Algoriphagus machipongonensis: one gene and its partner. Each later gene encodes a partner of the first gene's protein in a complex. Links are inferred from orthologs where the notes say so. Each region holds a gene or a part of one and is shown in the gene's direction. Other genes may lie near its edges. The genes, in order: hslU and hslV.

Region 1 (17,599 bases):
TCTATGATATCGGCATGAAAAGCCTCTGCAGTCAAATCTCTGGAACCTGAATAGGGGCCTTTGCCCTGTTTCAGAAGAAACTTTGACATCAATTTTAAAGCTAATTCGTGAGCAACCTCAAAGGTGACAATAAGCTCGCGTGCCTGAGGCTCCGGTAAGCCATTTTTCTTTGCTCGTTGAAGGTACACCCTCAAGTCTTCCAATGCAGAATCAAATTCTTCCAAGCATTGTTCACAGGATTGTGGTAGGGTCTTCATGGGTTTCTAAAATAAAGTCATCAAAAGTTTCTGATTTAAATTACGAAAAATGACTTGATTTACTATTAAAAAATGGATCAATAATTCGACTTTTATCCATTTAAGAAGCAGGTAATATGGGGAGCCATGAGACATTCCTTGGCTCCCCAAAATATATTATCGAATAGAATAACTTTGCATAAATGGTTGCCCACTCGTTGCAACTCCTTCTAACAGCAATTTACCACTATAATCTTCCAGGAATTTGCCGACAGTTTTAGGGTCAAGTGCAGGCTCACGATTGATTTGAGTGATAATAAACCCTTCTCTTAGACCTAAATCCCTAAGGTATCCTCTCGTCATACCGGTAATTTTGATCCCATAATCTATCCCCATTTTATCTTTTTCGATCGTGTTGACCGCTTCTAGTTTTGCTCCTAATAATGTGGAACTGTAGTACTCTCTTTTAAGAATCCCTTCTCCACCTTCGAGGTTTTGGAGTTTAAGTTGAGCAGTTTTTTGATTGCCGTTTCTCGAATAGGTGATGGGCAGATTTTGTCCAGGATAATAATAAGATAGGGCTTCCTCAAAGCTACCCATTCCGGAAATCTCTTGGTTCCCAAGTTTGGTTATCACATCATTCCTTTGTAATCCAGCTTCTTCGGCTGCCCCATCCCTGACTACATGTGTGACGATCACTCCATTTAAGGTGTTGATGTTCATTTCCTCAGCGAGTTCTGGTGTGATTTCTACCGCTTCAATGCCCGGGATAGCTTTTTGAACTTCTCCGTATTCGATGAGGTCATTGGAAACTTTCATAGCGATGTCCACGGGAACAGCAAACCCATAACCTGTGTAGGATCCTGTACGTGAAAGAATTGCGGTATTGATTCCAACCAATTCTCCATTCACATTCACCAAAGCTCCTCCAGAGTTTCCTGGATTAATTGGTGCATCGGTCTGTATAAAACTTTCCAAAGGGAAATCTCCTCCAAGAATATTGATTTGACGCTCTTTTGCTGAGACAATCCCGGCAGTTACAGTAGAAGTGAGGTTAAAAGGGTTTCCTACCGCCAAAACCCATTCGCCTATTTGAAGGTTTCTACTACTTCCCTTTTTAATAGCAGGGAGGTTAGTTGCTTCTATTTTGAGGACCGCTATATCCGTGTTCTTATCTGTGCCTACAAGCTTGGCTTTATATGTTTTTTTCTGATGAATGACTTCTATTGTTTCAGCCCGGTCGATGACATGATTGTTGGTGACGATGTACCCGTCTTCCGAAATGATCACTCCAGAACCAGAACTTACTTGTTGAGAAGGTCCAGAACCAAAGAAGTAATCAAACATGGAGTACCTTCTTGGGTCTGTACCAGAAAAGTTTTTGATAAAGACTACTGATTGAGTACTGTTTTCTGAGGCTTCCACAAATGATAGTGGAGGGTTGGTCCTTGTACTGGTCGAGGGTTTATCCCAATTGGAGACCAAGCTCATCTCTGGATTATTGTGGGTCGAAAAGCTGGGTGGATAAGCTGGTTCGTTCAAGTTTAATTGGGTCCAAACTGCAGCTCCTGCAAGTCCCGCTAGGAAAGATACTCCGGTAGTTTTGATAAGACTTTTCATAATTAATGAATTTATCAATTTGACGTAGTGAAGAAAAATGTGTTGGAAGACTTCACACTTTTTAAGAAAGTGTAGCCCTTTTAATAAAAAAAATGAGCAAAAATTAGCCCATTTGGGAAAAACTGACGGTTTGTACAAGGAAAAGTCTAGGCATCTTGTAATTTTGTCAGCTCATTGGGTAAATGCCTAAATTCAGGAATATTTATTTTGCCCTCAAAACTAAAAGAATGACAGAAAAAAAGCGCGTAGCCATCTTGGGTAGTACAGGAAGTATCGGTACTCAAACCTTGGAGGTAATTCGCCAGCATTCTTCAGAATTCATCGTTGAAGTACTTACTGCTCAAAACAATGCTGATTTATTGATCCAGCAGGCATTGGAATTTAATCCAAATGCTGTGGTGATAGGCAATGAATCTCTATACACGACAGTAAAAGAGGCACTAATACCTCATGATATAAAAGTATATGCCGGTCAAAAAGCCATCGCACAAGTAGTGGAGATGGAAACCATCGATGTGGTTTTGACTGCATTGGTGGGGTATTCAGGACTGATTCCAACGATACAGGCGATCAAGGCAGGGAAACAAATTGCACTGGCCAATAAGGAGACCTTAGTTGTGGCAGGCGAGATAATTACTGCTCTGGCTAAGGAAAATCGTGTGAATATTTACCCGGTAGATTCAGAGCATTCGGCTATTTTCCAATGTTTGGTTGGAGAGTTCCAGAATCCTATTGAGAAAATTATCCTTACTGCTTCAGGTGGACCTTTTAGAGGTAAGGATAGAGCTTATTTGGAGTCAGTAACCAAAGCTCAGGCCTTGAAGCATCCCAACTGGGATATGGGAGCCAAAATCACCATTGACTCAGCTTCTATGATGAATAAAGGACTGGAAGTGATAGAAGCAAAATGGCTTTTTGGACTTCAAACAGATCAGATTGAAGTGATTGTTCACCCTCAAAGTATCGTACATTCATTGGTTCAATTTGAGGATGGGTCATTAAAAGCACAACTTGGATTGCCAGATATGCGTATTCCAATTCAGTTTGCACTGAGTTTTCCTGATAGACTGAAAAGTGATTTTGAGAGATTTGATTTCATGCAGTATCCTCAATTGACATTTGAGCAGCCGGATTTGAAAACATTTAAGAATTTACAATTGGCATACGATGCATTAGCAAAAGGAGGGAATGCTCCTTGTATCCTGAATGCAGCAAATGAAATAGCAGTAGCGTCATTTTTAAAAGATGAGGTAGGTTTTCTGGAAATGTCAGACCTGATAGAGGAGACACTTTCGAAAACTGAGTTTATCTTACAGCCTAATCTTGAGGATTATGTGGAAACGGACAGACGTGCGAGAGAAATTACAGAACAATTAATTAAGCGTAAAGTATAATGGATACATTAATAATGGTGGGTCAGCTGGTCCTGGGATTGTCTATCCTGGTAGGATTGCATGAGTTGGGTCACTTGCTCACAGCCAAGATGTTTGGCATGAGAGTAGAAAAATTTTCTATCGGGTTCCCTCCGAAAATCGCTGGATTTCAATGGGGAGAAACAGAATATTCAATTGGAGCTATTCCGCTAGGTGGTTTTGTGAAGATTTCCGGAATGGTGGATGAGTCCATGGATACCGAGCAGCTTGCTGCTGAACCGCAACCTTGGGAGTTTAGAGCTAAGCCTGCATGGCAAAGATTGATTGTTATGCTAGGAGGGATCATAGTCAATGTGATTACCGGAATTATCATTTTTGTGGTAATGGTCTATAATAATGGGGAAACCTATTTTTCGAGAGATCAGGTAATTGAAAATGGTATTGTCGCTTATGATTTAGGGCAGTCCATTGGCTTGCAAACTGGTGATAAGATAGTGGACTTGAATGGTGAGCCTTATGTTAGCTTAAGTGAGCTTTCAGGACCCGGAGCCTTATTGGAAGGTGACGGTTATTATACCGTGATTCGTGATGGGGAAACCATAAAAGTAGATATTCCAAGAGGGTTTATTAATTCATTTAGTAGTAAAAAATCACTCGATGAATTTGTGGATATTAGGTATCCATTCCAATTATCTGTAATCGATAAGGGTGGTGCAGCTGAAAAAGCAGGTATTACAACAGACGATAAAATCATTGCCATCAATGGGCAGGAGATTCAATATTTTGACCAGTTGCAAACTGCTTTGGCTGAGTCTAAAAATCAAAATGCAGAAGTGACCTTGTTGAGAGGTGGAGATACTACTCAAACCCAAGTCGCTGTCACAGACCGAGGTACCATAGATATTGCCGTTAACGCCTTAATTGAGCCTGTTCGTAGAAAATATGGGTTTCAAGAAGCTATAGTCAAAGGGACTGGTAAAGCATTTTCAGTGGTGATAAATAATGCTGTTGCCATGGGGAAAATGTTCACTGGAGAAGTTTCTGCCAGGAATGTAAGTGGTCCTATTGGAATGGCAAAAATTTATGGGGATATCTGGGACTGGGGTAAATTCTGGACCATTACAGGTTTGATCTCTATGTTGCTGGCATTTATGAACTTGCTTCCAATTCCAGCATTAGATGGAGGGCATGTGATGTTTTTGCTTTATGAGATGATTTCTGGAAGAGCTCCTTCTGATTCATTCCTTGAGAATGCACAAAAAGTAGGAATGGTTATCCTTTTAGCAATCATGGTTTTTGCCATTGGAAATGACGTTCTGAAGTTATTTACTGGAGACTAATCCAATCAAAATATCAATTAGAAACCGGGGTGAAAGCTCCGGTTTTTTTTATGCCGACAGGGATTTAATTGAAATAAAAAGAAGTGCGCTTTACTAAACTTTTATAGAGTTTGCCAGTAAAGTAGGAAGGTGGGTGGAGTAAATAATTTGTAAATTATCTCCCTTCGCTTAAAGCTGTCGTTTTAAAGATAAACTTATCGTAAACGGGTCAAGTCTAAATGCAACAGCGATTGCCTGCCAATCTGGCAAGATCCTCTTTTGGCATACACCTTGACCTTATAGCAGCTACCTTTTGATTTAAAGGTTACTTCTAATAAGTTAGCTAAATCCTGACAGACCGTCTGTCATTATGTCTATATGAGTCAATTCGAAAATCCAATGTTCCAAAATTTAATGACCGGTGAATTTGCCGGAGAAGGTGATCTGATCCAATTGATTACCGATGATGAAAATGAGGAGCAAGGAACTGAATCTTATGGGGATGAACTTCCTATTTTATCTGTCCGAAATACTGTTTTATTTCCAGGTGTAGTCATTCCGATTACAGTTGGAAGGCAGCGTTCTATACGTTTGGTAAAGAAAGCCCAGAAAGGGAATAAGTTGATCGGTGTTTGTGCACAGATCAACCCTAATATTGATGATCCAGCCTGGGATGATATTTATCAAGTAGGTACTCTTGCCAAAATCATAAAGATGATCGTTTTACCTGATGGAAATACTACCATTATTATCCAGGGTAAAAAGAGATTCGAGATCAATGAGCAAGTGACGGATGATCCTTATTTTATTGCTAAAGTGAACTATCTGGAAGAGAACTTCCCTAAAAGCTCTAAGAAAATCAGAGCTTTAGAGGAGTCTTTAAAGGAAGCCGCTACAAGGATTTTACATCTGAACCCGGAAATTCCAAGAGAAGCTCAGGTAGCTCTTGATAATATTGACAACACTTCTTTCTTAACACATTTCTTGTCTTCTAATATCAATGCTGCGGTAGAGTCCAAGCAAAGATTATTGGAGATCAATGATGGAGTGGACCGAGCTACATTGTTGTTGGAATTTATGATGAAGGACATCCAAATGCTGGAGTTGAAGTCGGAGATTCAAAAGAAAGTACATACCGATATCGATCAGCAGCAAAGGGATTATTTTCTCCGCCAGCAGATGAAGGTGCTTCAAACCGAACTGGGTGAAGAAGGTCCAGAAAAAGAGGTGGAAGATTTACGTGCTCGAGGGGATTTGAAAAAATGGCCAGAAGAAGTGAAGAAACACTTTGAAAAAGAACTGGATAAAATCCTGAGAATAAACCCTTCAGCAGCAGAATATCCAATTGCATTGAATTATGCCGAAACCATGGTTGAATTGCCATGGAATGAGTTTACTCAGGATAATTTTGACTTAAAAAATGCCAAAGCTATTTTGGATAAAGACCATTTTGGTTTGGAAAAAGTCAAAGAAAGAATCATTGAGTATCTGGCAGTTTTGAAGCTGAAAAATGACTTAAAAGGCCCGATTTTATGCTTGTATGGCCCTCCTGGAGTAGGTAAAACTTCCTTAGGGAAATCTATTGCAGCAGCTTTGGGAAGAAAATACATAAGAATGTCTCTGGGAGGACTGCATGATGAAGCAGAAATCCGAGGTCATAGAAAAACCTATGTGGGTGCTATGCCAGGGAAGATCATTCAAAACATGAAGAAGGTGAAGATTTCAAATCCAGTTTATGTGTTGGATGAGATCGATAAGCTATCTTCTGATTTTAGAGGAGATCCTTCTTCTGCTTTCCTTGAGGTTTTGGATCCAGAGCAAAACAGTACTTTCCTGGATAATTACTTGGAAGTGGAATATGACTTAAGCAAAGTCCTGTTTATCGCCACAGCAAACTCTTTGGATAGTATTCAGCCTGCCTTACGTGATCGTATGGAGATCATTGAAGTGACAGGTTATACTCAAGAGGAGAAAGTGGAAATTGCGAAGCGTCACTTGGTGCCAAAGCAACGCAAAGAACACGGCTTGAAGTCCAAAGATATTTCCTTCAATAAAGCTTCTTTGGTAAAAATCATAGAGGATTATACTCGTGAGTCAGGTGTAAGAAGCCTTGAAAGAGCGATCGGGAAAGTGATTAGAAATATTGCAAAGTCCATTGCGATGGAGGAGGAGTACAGTCCAAAAATCACTCCTGATGCAGTGCGAAAAATACTAGGTTCTGAGATTTTCGATAAAGAGACCTACGAAGATAATTCTGTGGCTGGAGTTGTGACAGGCCTAGCTTGGACCAGTGTAGGAGGAGAAATCTTATTTATAGAATCTAGCCTCAGTAGAGGTAAAGGGAAATTAACACTCTCTGGACAACTGGGAGATGTTATGAAAGAATCCGCGGTTACAGCTCTTTCTTACCTGAAATCAAAAGCAGAAACTTTGGGTATTGATCATAGAATCTTTGATCAATATGATTTACATATTCACGTTCCTGCTGGAGCAGTTCCAAAAGATGGTCCATCCGCAGGGATTACCATGTTGACTGCGATGGCTTCTGTGTTTACACAGCGTAAAATCAAAGCCAAGGTAGCCATGACGGGTGAGATAAGCCTAATTGGTAAGGTGATGCCTGTAGGAGGTATTAAAGAGAAGATTCTGGCTGCGAAAAGAGCCGGTATCAAGGAAATTATTCTTTGTAAAAAGAATAAGCGTGACATAGAGGAAATCGACCCTCAATATGTTACGGGTATAGATTTTCATTTTGTAGATCGGGTAGACGAGGTGTTGGAAATAGCACTGTTGAAGACCAAGGTTGCAAGACCTTTGACTTTCACTTTGTCACCTGAGACTAAATCATAAAGCGAAAGGAAGGACAGGCGATGCTTTGTCCTTTCTGAGTTACCATATTTTCACTTTCAGCTTTAGGTTTTGGTTACAGATTAAAGCCTAACAGTTGAATTAACATATTATCATGGAGCAAATCATATCACTTACTCCCAGACAGATTGTTGGTGAGTTAGATAAATATATCATAGGTCAAAAAGATGCCAAGAGAAATGTTGCCATTGCACTGAGAAATAGAATTCGAAGATTAATGGTCAAATCTGACATCCAGAAAGATATTGTACCAAATAATATCTTGATGATCGGATCTACTGGTGTGGGAAAAACTGAAATTGCCAGAAGACTGGCGAAAGTAGCGAATGCACCTTTTACAAAAGTAGAAGCATCCAAATTCACCGAAGTAGGATATGTGGGAAGAGATGTAGAGAGCATGGTGAGAGATTTGGTAGAGCAAGCCGTGGCTTTGGTCAGAGAAGAGAAAAATGAAGCCGTCAAAGCGAAAGCGGCTGAGGCTGTAGAGGAATTGATTTTGGATATTTTGATTCCACCTGTAAAAAGTGCCGGTTTCACAAGAAATGCAGTTCCTGCAGATACCAATTCTGAGCCAAATACGGATGAAGAGTTAAATGAAAGAACCCGAGAAAGGTTCCGCGAGAAGCTTCGAAATGGAGAGTTGGATGATAGGAAGGTCGAAATCAATGTCAAAGCCTCTTCTCCAACAGGAATAGGCATGATTGGCAATGGTATGATTGACGATGCGAGCATGGCTGGTCTTCAGGACATGATTTGGGGTATGATGCCGAAAAAGACCAAAAAGAGAAAGCTGAGTATCTCTGAGGCTAGAAAAGTCTTGATGGAAGAAGAAGTTTCCAGATTGATTGATTTTGATGAGGTTAAGGAAGAGGCGATTAAGCTGGCTGAAAACAATGGAATAATTTTCATTGATGAAATAGATAAGATTGCTTCCAAATCAGGTAAAAATGGAGGTGGACCTGATGTCAGCAGAGAAGGTGTACAGCGAGATTTGCTTCCGATTGTTGAAGGGTCTTCTGTAAATACCAAATATGGTGTCATCAATACAGATCATATTTTGTTTATCGCGGCAGGAGCATTTCATGTGGCTAAACCATCTGATTTGATTCCTGAGTTGCAAGGTAGATTCCCGATTAGAGTGGAGCTTCAGAGTTTAACTCAGGAGGATTTTGCGATGATCCTGAGAGAGCCAAAGAATGCTTTGACTAAGCAGTACCAAGCATTGTTTGAGGCGGAAGAAGTTTATTTGGAGTTCAATGAAGAATCAATCGATGAAATAGCAAGATTGGCCTTTTTAATCAATCAAGAGGTTGAAAATATCGGCGCCAGAAGACTTCATACGGTTATGAGTCACTTGTTAAATGACTTCTTGTTTGACGTTCCAGATACCATAAAGGCAAATTCTAAGATCATGGTAACGAAAGAAATGGTGCAGGAAAGACTATCCTCGCTGGTTCAAAACCGAGATCTTTCACAATATATTTTATAACAAAAAACAAGGCATCATTTGGTGCCTTTTTTTATTATGAAGAAATCACTCCTTATCATCACAGGTCATAGCCAGGGTTTAGGGAAAGCGGTTTTAGATTACTATCTGAAGCAGGATTCTTTTCAAATTTTGGCGATTTCCCGAACAAAATTAGAGATCAAATCACCTACGCTCCAGCAATTGAGCCTGGATTTGGCTGATTTGGATATTTTAGAGTCTAAGTTGGATCAGATCTTTCCTGATGAAGAATTTGATAGGATCATACTGCTAAATAATGCTGGCTGGATAGGTAAAATCAAATCACTGGGAAAAGTAAACCCAAAAGCGCTACGCTCTCAAGTCAATGTGAATTTGCTTGCTCCCATGTACCTGACCAATGCTTTTATCAAACGATACAAGGAAAAGTCTTTTGAGAAAATCATTTGTAATATTGGTTCGGGGGCTGCATTTCGACCAGTGGCAGGTTGGTCTGGCTACTGTAGTACCAAAGCTGCATTGGCTATGTTTACAGAGGTTGCTGCAAAAGAGAGTGCGTCAGATAATTTTCATTTTTTCAGTTTGGCCCCGGGTATAGTAGATACTGGGATGCAAGGAGAAATTCGCGAATCTACTGTGGAGGATTTTCCCGAATTAGATAAGTTTATTGATTTTAAAAAAGATAATAAATTGAGTAGTCCGGGACTAGTTGCGCAGAAAATCGCCTACTTATTTGATAATCCCTCAAAGTTTCAAGATGTCATCCAGGATGTAAGAAAGTTTGATTTGCCTTAGGTTGATTTTTTAGGAAAATCAAAGAACCAAAAGCTAGCATTTTGAGGAGAGATATTCTCCCACTTTTCAGTTTTAAAAGTAAATCCAAATTGCCCGGAAGTGGGTAAGTTGTTTATGTCTTCTCCCATTAATTCAATAAAATAATTGAAGCCTGGGTTATGACCAAAAACCAAGATTGTCTTGTATTTATCATTTTGATTCCTGATTATTTTTAGGATTATTTCAGGAGAGGCATGATATAATTGCGGTTCAGAATGAATGATTTTCACTGGAAGCCCTAAAACCTCGGCAGTAATCTCCGCGGTTTTCATGGCTCTATTGGCTGTGGAGGTCAAAAATAGATCCGGCTTGACATCTCTGTTTTTTAAACGCATTGCCATCTTTGGTGCATCTCTTAGCCCTCTCTCGGCCAATGGTCTGTCGTGATCTTGCAAGAATGGATTATTCCATGCTGATTTTCCGTGCCTTATCAAAATTATTTTTTTCATTTCTTCAAATAAAAAATGATTGTTTTGTTTTGTTTCAAGGAATATTTACATTTAGCGTACTTTCAATTACAATTTATCACAATTTATTATGTTTACCGGAACAGTAAAATTTTACAACGATGCCAAAGGATTTGGTTTTATCGTTGATGACGAAACTCAAAGCGACATCTTCGTTCATGCTACCGGCCTAGTCGACAAGGTTGCTCAAAATGACAAAGTAACTTACGACATCAAAGATGGCAAAAAAGGACCTAATGCAATTAATGTTAAAATCGCATAATTATAGATTTTGAAATTAGAGTGCACAAAAAACCCCTGATAAAATTTTTCAGGGGTTTTTTTGATTTTTGAGAACGGTTAGAATCTACCGAAGAGATTATTCTTGAGTAGGTGGTTCTTCGTCTATATCTTTTAGATCTGATGGCAAACCTTCTCCAGGCCCGCTGATTTTTTCTTTCCACATACCGGGTAATCCTTTGATATAGAGGTCTCTCTTTGGGAACGGGATTTCTATGTCGTTTTCTCCGAAAGCTTCAAAGATTGCATTCATTACTTCGGATCGCATATCGATCCAAATGTCCATGGTTTCAACCCAAAAAAGAAGTCTGAAATCTACGGAGGAAGATCCAAAGTCTTGCATCAACACCCTTGGGCTTGGCGCTTTAAGGATTTTATCTCTGTCTAATACGCCTTCAATAACGGATTTCACTTTTTTCATGTCTGAGCCATATCCCACACCTACAAAAAGCTCTATTCTTCGGCGTTTATCAGATAAGGTCCAGTTGATAAGGCTTTGGGATAATAAGTCTCCATTGGGGATAACTACTTCAGAGCCATCGTAAGCCTGGATTTTACTGGCCCGGATACCCACATCTTTGACGGTACCTATGTTTTGTCCTACTTCTATTTCGTCCCCAATTTGTATGGGTCTTTCAAAGGCCAAAATGATACCTGAAACAAGGTTATTGATGATAGTTTGTAAACCAAAACCAATACCCACAGACAGGGCTCCCAAAACTATAGCTATGCTATCTAAGGGGATTTTAGCTGCCGTAGCCGCTATAAAAAAGCCTAAAAAGACAATCCCTAGACGGATTAACAGTACAGAACTCCCCAGTCGCTGTTTTCTGGTCCGAGTGGTACTTTGATCCTTCATGGAAGCGAAATAGGCAATGTTATTTGCTAGGAAGGTGGAGATGTAAAGTATGATGATGAATAATAAAATGCTCCCAAACTGGAACTCAGTATTTCCAAGTGTTCGATTGGTCGTTAGGAAACCCTCTATGCTGTTGTAAAATTTATCATAGAGTCCTAAATGCCAAACAAGTCCATAAGTCCATATTGAAAGAGAAAAGGCAATTAATAAGCCTTTCATCCGCTTTTGGAGGTCCTGGAAATCAAAAAACGAAGTGAAACCATTGGTTCCTTTTTATTGTATTCAATGATCAGGTAAACTGCCTCCATTGTGACCAAAATAAACAGAAACAATCCGACCGCTCTGTAATAATTTACGGCTCCTGTCACGGCAAAGGTTTTAGATAGGTTAAACCTGCCAATAATATTTAAAACCAGACTAGCAGTCTGAAAAATCAATAAAAAGATGGTGGCTATTCTTAAAAACTTGGAACCAGTGAACTTTTTGAATCTTAAGTCTTTGAGAATTAAGATGCCCATGGTGATAAATAAAATGGAGCATAAAAGTATAAACCATCTTTCTTGGTAAGCTATTTTCCATTGGAGACCACTTAAAGCAATTAAAATGTAAGGAGTTAAAAAGAGGAGAAAATATTTATGGAATTGCTTTCCGAACTGACCTTTGACTAAATAAACTGAACCTATAGTAAGAAGGAGAGAAAGCAGGGAAGCAAAAATCAAAGGAGGTTTATGAAAGAAAACAAAGAAAAAGGGTATCAGAAGCACAAAGGTGGCTGCTAAAGTATGATTTTTGAAATATTTAACCCGATCCAGTATGAGGCTGGCAAATTCATTTTCATTGGAAATCCTTTTGACTACCCTCTTTAAAAATATGTATACGCTTATAAAGACTAAAACTGTTAGTATAAAAGCGATGTAATTTCTCCCAAGGAACAAAACAAGGATAAGAAAATTAATCAGGGTTGACTGCTTGGTGATTTCAAAAAATGTTAAGGGCTGTTCATTTTTTGAGGGTTCCCATGGGTAATTGATTTCTTTGGTCAATGACTCCTCAGCTAATCTTCGCTGGTTAGAAATCAAAAATTCCCTTAGCTCCATCAACAAAATTGCGTTTTCACTGGCAGCTGCTTGAAATTTCACTAATGTGATTTCCTTGTTTAGATAAGTGCTGTCTATACTTTTAAGAGTGTTTCTAAGAGTTTTAAGTTCAGAATTAATAATGGGAACGAGAGTTGAATCTCTTAGAGAAAGATTGAATAAGCTGTCAGATTTTATTTCAGTAATCTTAATGTTCAAGTCATTGAATTCATTTACTCGATCGTTGATTTCTTTTATATGTCCTTGATTAACTTCATTTAATGTATTAATCAAATTGTCTAAGCCTTTTAAATATCTTAAGTTGATAAATTCTTGATCCTCAATAACATTCCCTTTAATGTTGATAGCTAAGTCATGAATAGATGGAAGGTCTTTACTTAACCTTACTGTATCAAAATCTTCCGAGAGTTTAAGTTTTATTTCACTTAGCGAAATCGCATGTTGCTGTGCCTTGTTGATTACTTTATTTAAAACAGAACCTAAGGTTTGATAACTTTCTGTTTCAGTTTGGATGGTGTCCGTTTTAATAAATAAACTGTCTATTAAAGAGTTGCTTTCAGAGTCGATATCACTTTGGGCTACACTATCAGCTTCTGAACTTTCCTGTTGGGCCATTAAATCCGGAAAAAGTATCAGCGTAAAGAATGCTAGAACAATGGCGTGTTTCATATATAGGTTTTATGAAGTTAATATAGGGATTTTTAAAGATTTAGAATAAAAACAGCGCTTTTGGAAAGCCTTTTTAAAGTTGATTTCGCTTAAAAATAAGCCATATTGACACTATTTCTAAATGAATTCTAGTTTTTCCTGACGAAATGACTTGAAAATTGGCTTGGAACAGATTTTTCTAATTAGAAGTAAAAAACTTAAACACTAAACCAATATAAAAATGAAACTAGTAAGATTTAATCAAACAGAGCCCTATTTCCCAAATACATTTAGCGGAATGTTAGACAAATTCTTTAACGAAAACATGGGTACTCCCATAAAGCATTTCAATCCTGCGGTTGATGTATCTGAGGATGAAAAATCCTATGAAATTCAATTAGCAGTGCCAGGTGTCAAAAAATCAGATTTCAAAGTAGACTTAACTGAGGGTAAGTTGACGATTTCTGGAGAGCGAAAGTTTGAAGAGAAAAAAGAAGGTAAAAATTACCATAGTTTAGAGACTCAATATGGTTCTTTCAGCAGGTCGTTTTATGTGCCTGAGGATATTCACGCAGAAGATATTGCGGCGGTATATGAAGACGGAGTATTGAAAGTTACTCTACCCAAAAAAGAGAAAAAAGTGGTAAAAGCTGCTATTGAAGTAAAATAATTGAAGAGCGGGGAAACCTGCTCTTTTATTTTTGGTTATATTCATAACTGCCTTCAAAAGCGGTTAATTCTTGTTAATTTGAAGTAAAAATGAGCTAATCAGGATTAATTTTTGGATCGTTTTTAACCACAAGACGTTTGGAAGTTAACTAAATAAAAAAACAACATGAGCAAAAAGCAATTCTTTATCGGAATCATTCTTGCCTCTCTAATCGGAGGCATTGTCGCCTTGGCAGGCGTGGGCTTTTTGATACAGCCCCAAAGTGCCACAAATTTTGACGAAAAGCAGCAAACAAGTTTTGTGAATTTACTTTCAGGAGAAGATTTTACTATTCCTGATGGAATTAATTTCGTCGCCTCTGCAGAAGTTGTTACGCCTGCAGTAGTACATATCGTGAGTGAAGTTTCTTATACTTCTTCAGGAAATAGACAAAAAGACCCGCTTCAAGAATTTTTTGGTTTACCAATGCCAGAAGGAGATCAAAGAGGAAGAGGTCGTGGACCCATAGGAAAAAGCTCTGGATCAGGAGTGATTATATCGCCTGATGGATACATTGTGACAAACAATCACGTGGTAGAAAATGCCACAAAAGTTGATATCTCTCTCGAGAATAACAAAAGGTATGTTGCAAAAGTAGTGGGAACAGATCCTACCACCGATTTGGCTTTATTGAAAATAGAGGATGAAGGATTACCATTTGTGAAATTTGGTAATTCTGATAACGTGAAAATCGGTGAATGGGTGTTAGCAGTAGGAAATCCCTTTGATTTAAACTCTACTGTGACAGCAGGTATCATTTCTGCCAAAGCCAGAAACATTAACATCTTAAGTGACGAGAACAATATGCAGGTAGAATCTTTTCTACAGACTGATGCTGTTGTAAACCCAGGAAACTCGGGTGGAGCCCTTGTGAATTTAGCAGGCGAACTTATTGGTATTAACACTGCAATAGCTTCTCGTACTGGAACATTCAATGGATATTCTTTTGCTGTTCCTTCAAGCTTAGTCAAGAAAGTAATGGACGACCTGATGAAATATGGTACTGTTCAAAGAGGCTTGCTAGGAGTGAGAATTCAAAGCGTAAGTCCTGAATTAGGAGAGGCTTTAGGAAAGGATTTTGGAGTTGATCAAGGTGTCTATGTAAGCGAAGTAACTGAGAATAGTGGTGGAGCTGAGGCTGGTCTTCAGTCAGGTGATATCATCGTTGGTGTGGATGGGACAGAAACCAAAAATGTTTCTAACCTTCAAGAAATGGTGGCTAGAAAAAGACCTGGTGATCAAGTGGAGATTGAATATCTAAGAGATGGAGAGCTTAATAAGACAAAAGCCACTTTGAAGAATATGGAAGGTGACACCAAAATTGTGAAGAAAGAAGTTCCTAAAACCTATGAGTTTGGTGGAATGATGTTCGAAGAGCTTAAAAGTCAGGTTAAAGAAGGTTTAAGATTAAATGGTGGAGCGATGATCAGTGTAGTTGGAGAATCTGAGTGGAGAGATGCCGGAGCGAGACCAGGATTTATTATTACTTCCATTATTAGTGATGAGGGAAGAACCCGAATTACTGATGTAGAACAACTGCTAGAAGTTTTAAATGAGAAATCAGGTGAGGATGTAGTTGTGCTAGGAATGTTCCAAAATGGTACAGAGTATTATTTTGAAGTAGAATTAGATTGATTGTTGATTGATTGATTATAAGGCAGGCTGGAATTTTCTGGCCTGCCTTTTTTTATTTTTTCTCCACCAGGAAAATCGAAGACTAATTGGAATTCATTAGCTTAAGGTTTCTAAAACCCAATCAATATGAAAATAGCCCCATCTACTCAACTGCTTCTATTTATCTTTTTGGTACTGTCCATGCCAGTGCTTGGGCAGCATAGTGTAAATATTACTCCACTGGGTGATCAAGTAATGCCTGGTATTTCAAAAGAAAGAATACAAAAGATTGACGGAATGCTTGAGGAGACCATCAGTAGCAATCAGGTGCCTGGCTTGGTAGCTATGATAGTTAAAGATGGTAAGATTGTTTATCAAGCTGCCAAAGGATTTGCTGACGTTCCTTCTGGGAATGAAATGGAAATGGATCAAATTTTTAGGATTGCTTCACAATCGAAAGCCATCACATCCACTGCAGTCATGATGCTCTGGGAAGAAGGAAAGTTCAGTTTGGATGACCCAATTTCAAAATTTATCCCTGAGTTTGCTCAGCCGCAGGTATTGACAAACTTTCGATATGGAGATACTACCTACTCCAGTAGGCCTGCTTCCCGTGAAATAAGAATTCGCGATTTGCTCACTCACACTTCCGGTCTTGGATATGGTGTGATTGATGGGGATGAGCGTTTTAAGATGATTTATAACAAAGCTGGTATAGTAGATTTGTTTACTACCAAGCCTGTGAAAATAAGTGATAACATCAAAAAGTTGGCAAAATTGCCATTGCATCATGACCCGGGGAGCCAGTATACTTATAGCCTAGGATTAGATGTTTTGGGGTATTTCATTGAAATTGTTTCAGGGATGCCATTTGACCAGTTCTTAAAAACCAGAATTTTTGATCCACTTGGAATGAGTGATACTGGATTTTACCTGAGCGATTCACAAGGAGAGAGATTAGTAACAGTTCATCGTAAAGTTGACGGAGAATGGGAAGCTTATCCTATAACTTTTTATGATACAGATTATCCTAAAAAAGGAGCGAAAACATTCTTTTCTGGAGGAGCTGGGCTTTCCTCCACTGCTTTAGACTATGCGAAATTCCTGCAGATGTATTTAAATGGAGGTACCTATAATGGCGTTCGCTTGTTGAGTCCGACGACCATTAAAACCATCATGTCGAATCAAGTTGGGGATTTGCTTGGAAATGGAGGCAAAGACTATGGTTTAGCTTTTGGTCTCGTGGATCAGCAGGGAGTTGCTAAAGGTGGAATTGGGAGTCTTGGGACTTTTGATTGGGGTGGATATTTTAATACCCAATACTTTGCAGACCCTGTTACCAATACCATTGGGATATTGATGAAACAAACTCAGGGCGGAACTGGAGATCAATCGGGATGGAAGTTTAGGCAGATGGTATTTTCTGCCATAGAGTAAAAAATAAGGGTAACCAAAATCATGGTTACCCTTATTTTTTTAAATCTTATCAACCGCAAGCTTGTAGTTGGGGTCTTCGATGACATTGACATCAATCAATTTATCGGCATTTTCAATGAGTTTTCTACAATCCGGGCTTAGGTGCTTCAAGTGAAGTTTTTTATTCGCCTTTTGGTAGCGCTCTGTTATTTTATTTAGGGCCTCAATCGCAGACATGTCCACGACACGGCTTTCAGCAAAGTCAATTATCACCTCATCTGGGTCATTTGCTACATCAAATTTTTCGGCAAAAGCTGTAGTAGAGCCAAAGAATAATGGTCCAAACATTTCATAATGCTTGACACCATTTTGGTCTATATATTTTCTGGCGCGGATTCTTTTAGCATTGTCCCAAGCAAATACCAAAGCTGCTAAAATAACACCTACTAAAACTGCCAAGGCAAGGTTGTGTAGAACTGCAGTTACCAAGGTTACTAAGACCATTAAAAATACATCTGATTTTGGCATTTTATTCCAGGTTCTTAAACTCGCCCATTCAAATGTTCCAATAGAAACCATGATCATTAGACCAGTAAGTGCTGCCATTGGTACTTGTTCGATCAAGCTTGAACCAAACATGATGAATACTAAAAGCATGACAGAAGCTACAATTCCCGAAAGTCTTGCTCTTGCTCCAGAAGAAATATTAATCAAACTCTGACCGATCATCGCGCAACCTCCCATTCCGGAAAACACACCAGAAAGCATGTTGGCCAAACCTTGAGCTACAGCCTC
Region 2 (10,595 bases), 660 kb from region 1 along the record:
TAGCTTCCAAAGCTTCATTGATCACTTCAATAAACCTGACTATCGCATGTTTGAATACGACATTTCCATTCATCTTGAGAAAGAAACTTCCTGAATCAAACAAGTCTTGAGAAAAACGATCTTCTCTAGAACTACCAGGGTCTTTACAATACAACTCCTCAGCATAAGTACCGTCAGCATGTAAATGGGTAGACAGGATTCCTGTGTTTTGATTCTCTGCTTTTCCCAAGATCACTGCGCCAGCACCATCCGCAAAAATAACCGCACTGGACCTTCCTTCATCGCTTTTATCAAGCCCTGATGACTGAATTTCTGCTCCTACGACTAATATTTTTTGATACATCCCAGTTTTGATAAACTGGTCAGCCACTGAGAGGGCATAAATAAACCCTGAGCAAGCATTTCGTATATCTAACGCTCCTATACCAGGGATTCCTAGCTCACGCTGTAAAAGGACACCATTTCCAGGTACATAGTAGTCAGGTGTTATGGTGGCGAAAACGATAAAATCTATTTCACTCGCCTGAAGTCCGGCTCTTTCCAAAGCCATTAATGAGGCATTTTTGGATAAACTTGTTACAGTGTCAAATCCAGGAGTAAACCATCTTCTCTCTTCTATTCCTGTCCTTTCGACGATCCATTCATTATTGGTGTCCATCATTTCTGATAACTCATCGTTGGTGACGATGCGCTCAGGGACATAATGTCCTACACCCAATATTTTGGAATTGTTCATGATCTTTGGGTTTAATTAAAAAAAGGAATCAAATATCGGAATACTTTAGGTATTCCTATAAAAGACAACGATAGAAGTAAAAGGTTTGGATTTAACCAAACAAAGTGTAATTGCCATGCTGATCCATAGGAGAGGTTTTTCTCATGACCGCAGGAGTATCATTCTGAACGGAATTAACCAATGGCGATACTGAGTAACTCAACATCTGGTCTCCCGAAAGTGGTTTCAAAAGTTCTTTTAATTCATCTATGCTGGTATAGCCATCTAACCATTTCTTCTCTAACTCTTTTGATAAAATTACCGGCATTCGGTCATGAACATCTGAGACAATGGGGTTTGGGTTGGTAGTCAAGATCAAAAATGTATGTTGGGTTTCTCCGTTTACGGATTCATACTCTTCCCATATTCCGGCCATGGAGAAAAGTTCCTCATCTCTCAGTGTAAAGCGGTAGGGGATTTTAGTTTTTTTGCCTAGTTTTTTCCACTCATAAAAACCGTCTGCAGGAACAAGGCATCGTCTTTTTTGAAAAGAACTTTTAAAGGATACCTTTTGATCCACTGTTTCTGCTTTGGCATTGATTAACTTTTGAGACACTGGCTTATTTTTTCCAAACTCCGGAGTAATGCCCCAATAAAAAAATGAAAACCCATTGGGACTACCCGATGTAATTACCGGGACCAATTGTGTGGGTGCGACATTATATCGTGGCTTGAAATCAGACAGCATTTCAGCTTGAAATCTTTCTTCCAGTTCAATTTTACTTTTGCTCAATGAATATCGTCCACACATGATTGTTTGGTTAGGGGTAAAGAGACTGGAAGTTAGATATCCTGTGTTATAAATTCAACAGCTCTTTGCTCTGAATAATAAGGATTTTTGGGAATTTTATTGGTAAAACCTACATGTCCGCCATTCTTTGGGAATTCGAAGTAGACTTTTTCTAACTTTTTCGCCAAATCAACAGGAAAACATTGTTTACTCAGAAAAGGATCATTCCATGCATTTAAGACCAAAGTAGGTTTATTAATCTTGTCTAGAAAGTAAAGTGAGGAGTTTACCTCATAATACTCTTCGGCATCTGCAAATCCATGCAAAGGTCCCGTTAAGTAATTATCAAATTCCGCCAAGGTTTTCACATTACGAAGCATTTCCACAGGAATATCATTTGGGTGGATTTTCGCCTTCAATTGAACCTTTTCTTTCAAAGTTTTGAGAAAGCGTTTGGAATATAAGGTGTTTTCAAGTTCTGAGATTTTTTGACTTGAACTACTCAGATGAAGAGGGACAGAAATTGCCACGGCTTTCTTGATCTTTTCAGTACTGGTTCCATTTTCTCCCATATACTTCAATGTGAGGTTTCCGCCTAATGAAAAGCCTACAAGATAAATCTCCTCATAATTCGGGCTCGCGTGTTCAATCACTCGATTCAAGTCATAGGTAGCGCCAGAATGATAGAAGATTGGAGTTTGATTTAATTCATCTCCGCAGCCTCGGTAGTTCCAAGCTAAGACATCAAACTTATTTTCAAGAAAAGTTTTTGCCATTCCTAAAATATAGGATCGGGAACTATTTCCTTCTAGACCATGGTTGATGATGACTAGTTTTGGACTCTCTTGTTTATACCAATCTAAATCTAAAAAATCCTTGTCATCGGTTGTAATTCTTTCCCTGACAGGTTTTTGCAAATTTACAGTTCGAAACAAAGCTGGATAAATTGTTTCCAAATGCCGATTAAAAAGCCACTTTGGTCTTTGGTAATTTTCGTTTTGAATGATGGGCATATCAGGAAGTTGGTGAAAGATGGCTGAAATGCAGGGGGAAAATACTAGTTTTATATTTGAATATAGAGTTTATAAAAACTATTTTTGGACACTTTAAAAACGAATAGAGCGCAATAACTCATGGCCGAAATTATTAGAATGCCTAAAATGAGCGACACCATGGAAGAAGGTGTGATCGCTGCATGGTTGAAAAAAGTAGGAGATACCGTTAAGCCTGGAGATATCCTGGCTGAAGTAGAGACTGACAAAGCAACAATGGAGCTTGAGTCCTACGACGAAGGTGTCTTGTTATATATTGGGGTAAAAGAGAAAGACTCAGTTCCTGTAAATGGCGTTATCGCTGTGATCGGGGAAAAAGGGGAGGATTACGAGCACCTGTTAAATGGTGCAGAAGATTCTAAACCAAAAGAGGAGTCTCCTAAAGCAGAGGAAAAAGCTGCCGAACCAAGCAAAACAGAAGAACCTGCCGAAAAAATTGATGTTTCGGATATTAATGCCATGGTCGTAACCATGCCAAAAATGTCTGATACCATGCAAGAAGGAACAATAGCTTCTTGGTTGAAAAAGGTAGGGGATGAAATCAAATCTGGTGAAATCATTGCCGAAGTAGAGACCGATAAGGCCACTATGGAGCTTGAGAGCTACGAAGATGGTACTTTGCTTTACATCGGTGTGGAAGCTGGAGATAGCGTTCCTGTAGATGGCGTAATTGCTGTCATAGGAGAAAAGGGAGCTGACTATGAAACTTTGCTGAAAGCACAGAAAGCATCTAGCTCTGAGCCAGAACCAGAACCTAAAAAAGAAGCAGCCCCAGAAAAATCTCCAGAAACTTCCGAATCTTCCAAATCAAATAGTGAACCTGTGGCAACATCTGCCCCTGTTACTTCTGATGGTGAAAGAGTAAAAGCCTCTCCTTTAGCTAAGAAAATGGCTGAAGAAAAAGGTTTGGATATCCGACAGGTGAGTGGATCTGGTGAAGGAGGAAGAATTGTCAAAAGAGACATTGAAAACTTCAAGCCAGCTGCAGCGCCTCAAGCAGGAGCTAGTGCAGCACCAGCTGTAGGTCAGGAAAGCTTTACCGAGGAGAAGGTTTCTCAAATGCGAAAAGTCATTGCTAAGCGGTTGGCTGAAAGTAAATTTGGTGCTCCTCACTTCTACTTAACCATGGAAATCAACATGGACAAGGCGATTGAAGCGAGAAAAAGCATGAATGAGATTTCTCCGGTGAAAATTTCTTTCAACGATATGGTCATTAAGGCTTCTGCTGCTGCATTGCGTCAGAACCCAAAAGTGAACTCCAGTTGGTTGGGAGATAAAATCAGATATAACGATCATGTTCATATTGGAATGGCCGTAGCTGTAGAAGAAGGATTGTTAGTGCCAGTCATTCGTTTTGCAGACAGCCTAACTCTTTCTCAGATTTCTACTCAAGCAAAATCCTTAGGAGGTAAGGCCAAGAATAAAGAGCTGCAACCAAAAGATTGGGAAGGAAATACTTTCACTATCTCAAACTTAGGGATGTTTGGTATTGAAGAATTTACTGCGATCATTAATCCACCAGATTCTTGTATCCTAGCAGTAGGCGGGATCAAGGAAACAGTAGTTGTGAAAAATGGAGAGATGAAAGTTGGAAATGTGATGAAGGTAACCCTGTCTTGCGACCATAGGGTAGTAGATGGAGCTGTTGGCTCAGCCTTCTTACTTTCTCTGAAGAGTCTATTAGAAGATCCAATCAGACTGCTAGTCTGATCTATCAAATATTAAACTGCCAAAAAGTCCTGATTTCAGGACTTTTTGCTTTTTGTACGGTTATTGGTAATAAAGCAGAAATTGGTTTTAATCGAGTCAATAAAGGATACTGAGATTTTTACTAGAAGTTTTAGAAAATAGAAAATATGGAAAGAATTAAATCTACCACGGTTGTCGCAATTCGTCATAATGGAGAAGTAGTCATTGGAGCAGATGGACAAGCAACTTTAGGTAATACAGTAGCAAAAAGTACAGTTAAGAAACTTAGAGTTTTACAGGGTGGAAAAATTGTGACTGGCTTTGCTGGTTCCACGGCTGATGCTTTTACACTTCTAGAGAAGTTTGAAGAAAAACTGGGTGCCTTTGGGAATAATATGAAAAGAGCAGCTGTTGAATTGGCCAAGGAGTGGAGAACCGACAGGATGCTTAGCAAACTGGAGGCAATGATGATTGTAGCTGACCAAGATGATATTTTGATTATCTCTGGGACTGGAGATGTGATAGAGCCTGATATGGAAATTGCAACCATTGGTTCTGGGAGTATGTATGCACAATCTGCTGCTCGTGCCATGAAACAATTTGCTCCTCAAATGTCCGCAGAAGAAATGGTAAGAGAGAGTTTGAACATCGCTGCTGATGTCTGTATTTATACAAATCACAACTTGGTGATTGAAAAGGTGGTGTAAAATAAAGAGCATAAAATAGGGCCGGAGATTTATCTCCGGTTTTTTTATGCCTAAATAATAAACCAATAGCCACTTTTAGCAGTTAAGCATATAGATAAAAGTATACCATATGACAACTGCCGCAACAAAAAAAAGTACTAAGAAAGACTATAAAAAAATCATTCTTGACGCATTTAAGTCTCATGTTTTAGAACATGGCACAGCTCCAAAATCGATCTTTAAATTTGCGAGAGACATTAAGTTGAAAGAAGAGGAGTTTTACGTTTGGTATTCCTCTTTTGATGCGATTAAATCAGCTGTTTGGATAGAAATTTTTGAAGAGACGATCAAGCAAATTTCTTCGGAGGAAGTTTATAATGAATACAGTGCAAGAGAAAAATTTCTTGGTTTTCTCTTTACTTGGATTGAAGAACTGAAGAAAAATAGATCTTATTTGCTAAGTGTCTATTCCAGTACAAGTCAAAAAATCACCGCACTACCTAAAGAGACCAGTGAGTTTAAGGCAAGGTTCAAAGAATTCGCGAATGACATCATTCTGGAAGGGGAGGAAACGGAAGAGATAGCAAAGAGGCCATATATCAGCGAAAAGTACGATGAAGCCATGTGGATACAACTTTGGTTTGTTTTTAAATACTGGCTTGATGACAGGTCTCCAAGATTTGAAAAAACAGATGCAGCGATAGAAAAGTCAGTCAATTTAGCTTTTGACTTGATGGGAAAAAGTGCATTGGATTCCTTTTTGGACTTCGCAAAATTTATGTACCAGTCTAAATAAGCCATGAGAGATAACCTAACCGAGCAGACTTCGATTCCTGTATCTAAAGTGCAGCGAGCTGCAAAATTTATTTCCACTGGTGCAAAAGTTGGTGGAAATTATGTGAAGCATTATGCCAAAAAGGTCGTTCAGCATGATCTCAACAAAGATGAACTACATAAAAGCAATGCCACAGACATCTATAAGTCTTTAAGTGAGTTGAAAGGCTCTGCATTAAAGGTGGCTCAAATGATGTCAATGGATAAAAACTTATTGCCTAGAGCCTATCAGGACAAGTTTGCCATGGCTCAATATTCTGCGCCACCGCTTTCTTATCCGTTAGTGGTGAAGACTTTTCAAAAGTACTTTGGAAAATCACCAGAGCAGATGTACGACTCTTTCACCAGGTCTGCGGTTAATGCTGCATCCATAGGGCAGGTTCATAAAGCCTCAAAAAATGGTCAGGATCTGGCGGTTAAAATTCAATATCCAGGAATTGCAGATTCAGTAAGTTCGGATTTGAAGTTAGTTCGACCATTTGCCCTTCGGCTGTTGAATATGAATGAGCGAGAGCTGGACCATTATATGGCGGAGGTTGAGGAAAAACTGCTAGAAGAAACGGATTACATACTCGAAGTGGAGAGGTCGAAAGAAATTTCAGCAGCTTGCTCAGAGATTCCCAATTTGAAGTTCCCGAATTATTACGAAGAGCAAAGTGCAGAGAGAATTATTACCATGGATTGGATGGATGGAAAACATCTAAAAGAATGGTTAGAAACCAATCCCTCTCAAAAGTCCAGAAATCAAATAGGACAGGCGCTTTGGGATTTTTATCATCATCAGGTGCATAACCTTGGTCAGGTGCATGCAGACCCGCATCCAGGTAATTTTATTGTTCAGGATAAGGATCAACTTGGGGTGATTGATTTTGGGTGTGTAAAAGTAATTCCCGAGGATTTTTACCAAGGTTATTTCTCCTTGATCAAGAGAGATTTATTGATCAATGCAGAGGAGCTGGATCAAATATTCTTCGACTTGGAGTTTATATCGGATAAAGACACCCCTGAGGAGCAAAAGTATTTCAAATCTGTTTTTAAAGAGATGATATCCTTACTTGGGAAACCTTTCCATTCCGAAAGTTTTGATTTTTCAGATGATAGCTTTTTTGAACAGATCTTCTTGCTAGGCGACCGGGTTTCTAATGATGCCATGTTTAAGAAGTCTAGGCAGGCGAGAGGCTCACGTCACGGTCTTTATATCAACAGGACTTATTTTGGGCTATACAACCTCTTAAATCAACTGCAGGCGGAAATAATCACCACAAAACCAGATTGGTTAAAATAAAAAGAGGGAAGTGAAAACTTCCCTCAAATTTTTACATTCCGGTATAAGTAACCCGGTAAATAACTCCTGCCATATCATCTGAAACAAGCAAACTGCCATCAGGTAGAGCTTGAACATCTACAGGTCGACCCCAAACATCTTGCGAGGCATCATCAAGCCAGCCTTCGATAAAGGTTTCTTCGCTCACTACATTAGAGTTTGCATCTAACTTTTCTACGGCTACAATGTACCCTGCTTTTTTGCTTCTATTCCAAGATCCATGTTTCGCAACAAAGATTTGGTTTTGGTAGGCATTTGGAAACATACTTCCTTCATAAAACCTCATACCCAGCGGTGCATTGTGAGGTCCCATTAAGGCAGCAGGCGCTACATAATCACTTTTCGGTCCTCCTGCTTCTCCAAATTCTGGATCTTTTACATCTCCGGCATGCCAAAAAGGATAGCCAAAGTGCTGTCCTGAAGCAGTTACTTTATTCAATTCACAATTTGGAATATCATCACCCAACATATCTCTACCATTGTCAGTAAACCATAGGTTTCCTGTCTTTGGATTCCAGTCGAATCCTACGGTATTTCTCACGCCATGCGCATACACTTCTGGGCTTGGACTAGAAGCATCGACGTCAATTCTAGTGATAGAAGCGAAAATATCCTCTTCAGGATCACAGATATTACATGGGGCTCCTACAGGTACATAAAGCATCCCATCAGGTCCAAAAGAAATAAATTTCCAACCATGATGTGATTCTGTTGGGTACCCATCATAAATCACTTCAAAAGTAGGATTACTCAAATTGTTTTTGATGTCTTTATACTTTAAAATTCTGTTCACCTCAGCAACATAAAGATCACCATCTCTATAGGCAACGCCATTTGGCATATTCATTTCCTCACCCAGTATGTATTTGGAATCTGCTTTGCCATCTCCATCTTCATCTACGATTGCGTAGACTTTGTTTTCCTGCCGTGAACCGACGAAGACAATTCCTTCCTCGCTCAAAGCTAATGATCTGGCATTGGGAACATCTGCAGCATAGACCTCAATCTTAAAGTTGGGAGGTAGAGACAGTTTGTCCAACTGAACCTCAGCTTTCGCTTGAGAAATGTCAATTTTTTTGGAATCGTCGTTAATTTTTATCGCTTGAAGAGAAGCTTCTCCTCCTTGCTGGCCATTTGCATTCAGAGATACTGCTGCAAAAAGCATAGAAAATGTAAATGTTGATAAGCTTTTCATAATTATTGTTGTCTTACAGTAAGTAAACTAATCAAAATCAGAATGTTCTTTTTTCAAAGGTATATGAACGGGTTAATCTTTATTTTTGGGGCATGTTATCGATCAGCAACCTTTCCTATTACATCGGCGGACGTCCGCTTTACGAAAATGCCAACCTCCATATCAAGCCTAAAGATAAAATAGGTTTGGTTGGTCAGAATGGTACAGGTAAATCTACACTTTTGAAAATTATTTCTGGAGATTTTCAACCCTCATCGGGAGAAGTTCAGAAAGCAAAAGATTGTACCATTGGATTTTTAAATCAAGACTTGCTGTCTTACCAATCTGATGATAGTATTCTCGATGTGGCTTTGGCAGCTTTTAAAGAAACCCTTGATCTGCAAGAAGAAATAAACCAAGTCCTTATCCAAATGGAAACGGATCATTCTGAGGAAATTATGGATCGACTTGCCAAACTTCAGGATCAGTTTGAAGCAAATGAAGGGTATACAATTAAGGCAAAAGCTGAGGAGGTTTTAGAAGGAATTGGTTTTAAAACCTCTGATCTGCAAAAGCCGCTAAGAACTTTTTCCGGAGGCTGGAGGATGCGAGTGATGCTCGCAAAACTCTTATTGGAAAAGCCTTCTCTACTAATGCTGGATGAGCCTACCAACCACTTGGATTTACCTTCCATCCAATGGGTAGAAAACTATCTTAAAACCTACGAAGGAGCGGTAGTGGTAGTTTCACACGATCAAACATTTTTAGATAATTGCATCAGCAGTACTGTGGAGGTAGCAAATCAGACTCTCACTCTTTATTCTGGTAACTATTCCTTTTATAAGGAAGAGAAGAAAGAACGTATGGAGATTCAGCAAAATGCCTACGAGAATCAGCAGCAAATGATTAAACAAACGGAAAAGTTTATTGAGCGATTCCGTGCCAAAGCTACCAAATCAAATCAGGTTCAGTCCAGAATTAAAGCATTGGATCGCATGGAGAAAGTGCACGAGGTAGTGGATGATCAAGTTTCTGTCAATTTTAAGTTTAAATTCTCAAAGCAATCAGGTAGAGATGTGGTGGTTTTAGACCATGTGTCAAAAGCTTATGGGGAAAATGTCATCTTGAAAAACACGACAGCAAGAATTGAGCGTGGTGATAAGATCGCACTGATTGGAGCAAATGGTAAGGGAAAGTCTACTTTATTGAGAATCATTGATGGCTCAGAAAAGATCAATGGCGAAAGGGAGGAAGGATACAATGTTATTAAATCCTTTTTTGCTCAGCATCAATTAGAAGCTTTAACCTTAGAAAATGAGGTTCTTCAGGAGATGAGTCAGGAAGGAAGTGCCAAAACAGAAACTGAACTCAGAAATGTCTTAGGATGCTTCTTATTCACAAATGATGATGTGTTTAAGAAGATAAAAGTATTATCAGGAGGAGAAAAGTCTAGAGTAGCCCTTGCGAAAACCTTGATTTCTGAAGCCAATTTTCTGCTTTTGGATGAACCTACAAACCATTTGGACTTCCAGTCGGTCAATATTTTGATTCAAGCATTACAGCAGTATGAAGGGACTTTTGTAACGGTATCACACGATAGACATTTCATCAAGGGAGTGGCCAATAAAATCTGGTTTATAGAAGATCATGAAATAAAGGAGTATCCAGGTACCTATGAAGAGTATGCTTTTTGGAAATCTCAACAAGTTGAGAAAAAGGAGCCTACAGCTGAAAAAGCTCCGAAAAAATCGAAGCCTGCCCCTCAAAAAAGTCAAGTTGAGCTAAATCAAGCTAAAAAAGAGCTTAAGAAATTAGAGGAAAGTCTTTCTAAAGTTGAAGCTAGTATAGAGAAGCTAGAGCAAAGTAAGAGTCAGCTTGAAACCAAAATGGCGGATCCGTCCCTATATTCTGATGATGAAGAAGCAAAAAAAGCCCAGCTCAAACATCAAGAACTTCATAAACAATTGAATGAAATGAATGATAAATGGGAGGCTTTGGTCGATCAAATTTCTATGATTCAGGAGACAATCGCCTAGGGATGCTTATTTTGCTTTTCAATTTGACTATTTTGACGAGCATGAAAAGATTAACAGGACTTCTAACTTTGATAAGTTTATTGCTTGGTACCAATGTTTTTGGCCAAGTAATAGAAGATAAGGTTTATAAAGATCATATTCAGTCTGTCAGGCTGTTTCCTATGGGGGAAACCACCGGAAGTCAGCTGGATGCTCCCGTTGTGTCCATCAATGGAGGAAGGCCTTTGGTATTGTTTTTTGATGATCTAGCATATGATCCTGAGTTGTATACGGCCAAGTTGATCCATTGCGATGC

What was found.
Region 2: the proteins of hslU (region 1) and hslV are in contact, whole or in part, in a solved structure (PDB 1G4A), measured with the Escherichia coli proteins. The link is inferred for Algoriphagus machipongonensis from one-to-one orthologs.

Annotation. Positions count from the first base shown.
Region 1 is NZ_CM001023.1:4,100,242-4,117,840, reverse strand. The notes cover bases 6,772-9,707. They hold hslU (ATP-dependent protease ATPase subunit HslU), read left to right. Parts: upstream 6,772-7,510; coding sequence 7,511-8,905; downstream 8,906-9,707. Other genes in these bases: ALPR1_RS17245 (SixA phosphatase family protein), read right to left, coding at 9,673-9,707; ALPR1_RS17250 (SDR family NAD(P)-dependent oxidoreductase), read left to right, coding at 8,942-9,676; lon (endopeptidase La), read left to right, coding at 6,772-7,398. Also shown: ALPR1_RS17280 (nucleotidyltransferase substrate binding protein), read right to left, coding at 1-257; ALPR1_RS17275 (S1C family serine protease), read right to left, coding at 414-1,856; ALPR1_RS17270 (1-deoxy-D-xylulose-5-phosphate reductoisomerase), read left to right, coding at 2,084-3,250; RIP metalloprotease RseP, read left to right, coding at 3,250-4,569; more of lon, read left to right, coding at 4,948-6,771; more of ALPR1_RS17245, read right to left, coding at 9,708-10,164; ALPR1_RS17240 (cold-shock protein), read left to right, coding at 10,253-10,444; ALPR1_RS17235 (mechanosensitive ion channel family protein), read right to left, coding at 10,541-11,539; ALPR1_RS17230 (ubiquitin carboxyl-terminal hydrolase family protein), read right to left, coding at 11,536-13,086; ALPR1_RS17225 (Hsp20/alpha crystallin family protein), read left to right, coding at 13,307-13,735; ALPR1_RS17220 (S1C family serine protease), read left to right, coding at 13,901-15,409; ALPR1_RS17215 (serine hydrolase domain-containing protein), read left to right, coding at 15,536-16,825; ALPR1_RS17210 (SulP family inorganic anion transporter), read right to left, coding at 16,865-17,599. UniProt on the Escherichia coli protein: ATPase subunit of a proteasome-like degradation complex; this subunit has chaperone activity. The binding of ATP and its subsequent hydrolysis by HslU are essential for unfolding of protein substrates subsequently hydrolyzed by HslV.
Region 2 is NZ_CM001023.1:3,444,425-3,455,019, reverse strand. The notes cover bases 3,421-6,183. They hold hslV (ATP-dependent protease subunit HslV), read left to right. Parts: upstream 3,421-4,413; coding sequence 4,414-4,953; downstream 4,954-6,183. Other genes in these bases: ALPR1_RS14495 (ABC1 kinase family protein), read left to right, coding at 5,732-6,183; ALPR1_RS14500 (TetR family transcriptional regulator C-terminal domain-containing protein), read left to right, coding at 5,063-5,728; ALPR1_RS14510 (pyruvate dehydrogenase complex dihydrolipoamide acetyltransferase), read left to right, coding at 3,421-4,267. Also shown: ALPR1_RS14525 (3-oxoacyl-ACP synthase III family protein), read right to left, coding at 1-736; ALPR1_RS14520 (SOS response-associated peptidase), read right to left, coding at 828-1,526; ALPR1_RS14515 (YheT family hydrolase), read right to left, coding at 1,559-2,518; more of ALPR1_RS14510, read left to right, coding at 2,639-3,420; more of ALPR1_RS14495, read left to right, coding at 6,184-7,051; ALPR1_RS14490 (PQQ-dependent sugar dehydrogenase), read right to left, coding at 7,083-8,255; ALPR1_RS14485 (ABC-F family ATP-binding cassette domain-containing protein), read left to right, coding at 8,378-10,300; ALPR1_RS14480 (type IX secretion system plug protein), read left to right, coding at 10,342-10,595. UniProt on the Escherichia coli protein: Protease subunit of a proteasome-like degradation complex believed to be a general protein degrading machinery. The complex has been shown to be involved in the specific degradation of heat shock induced transcription factors such as RpoH and SulA.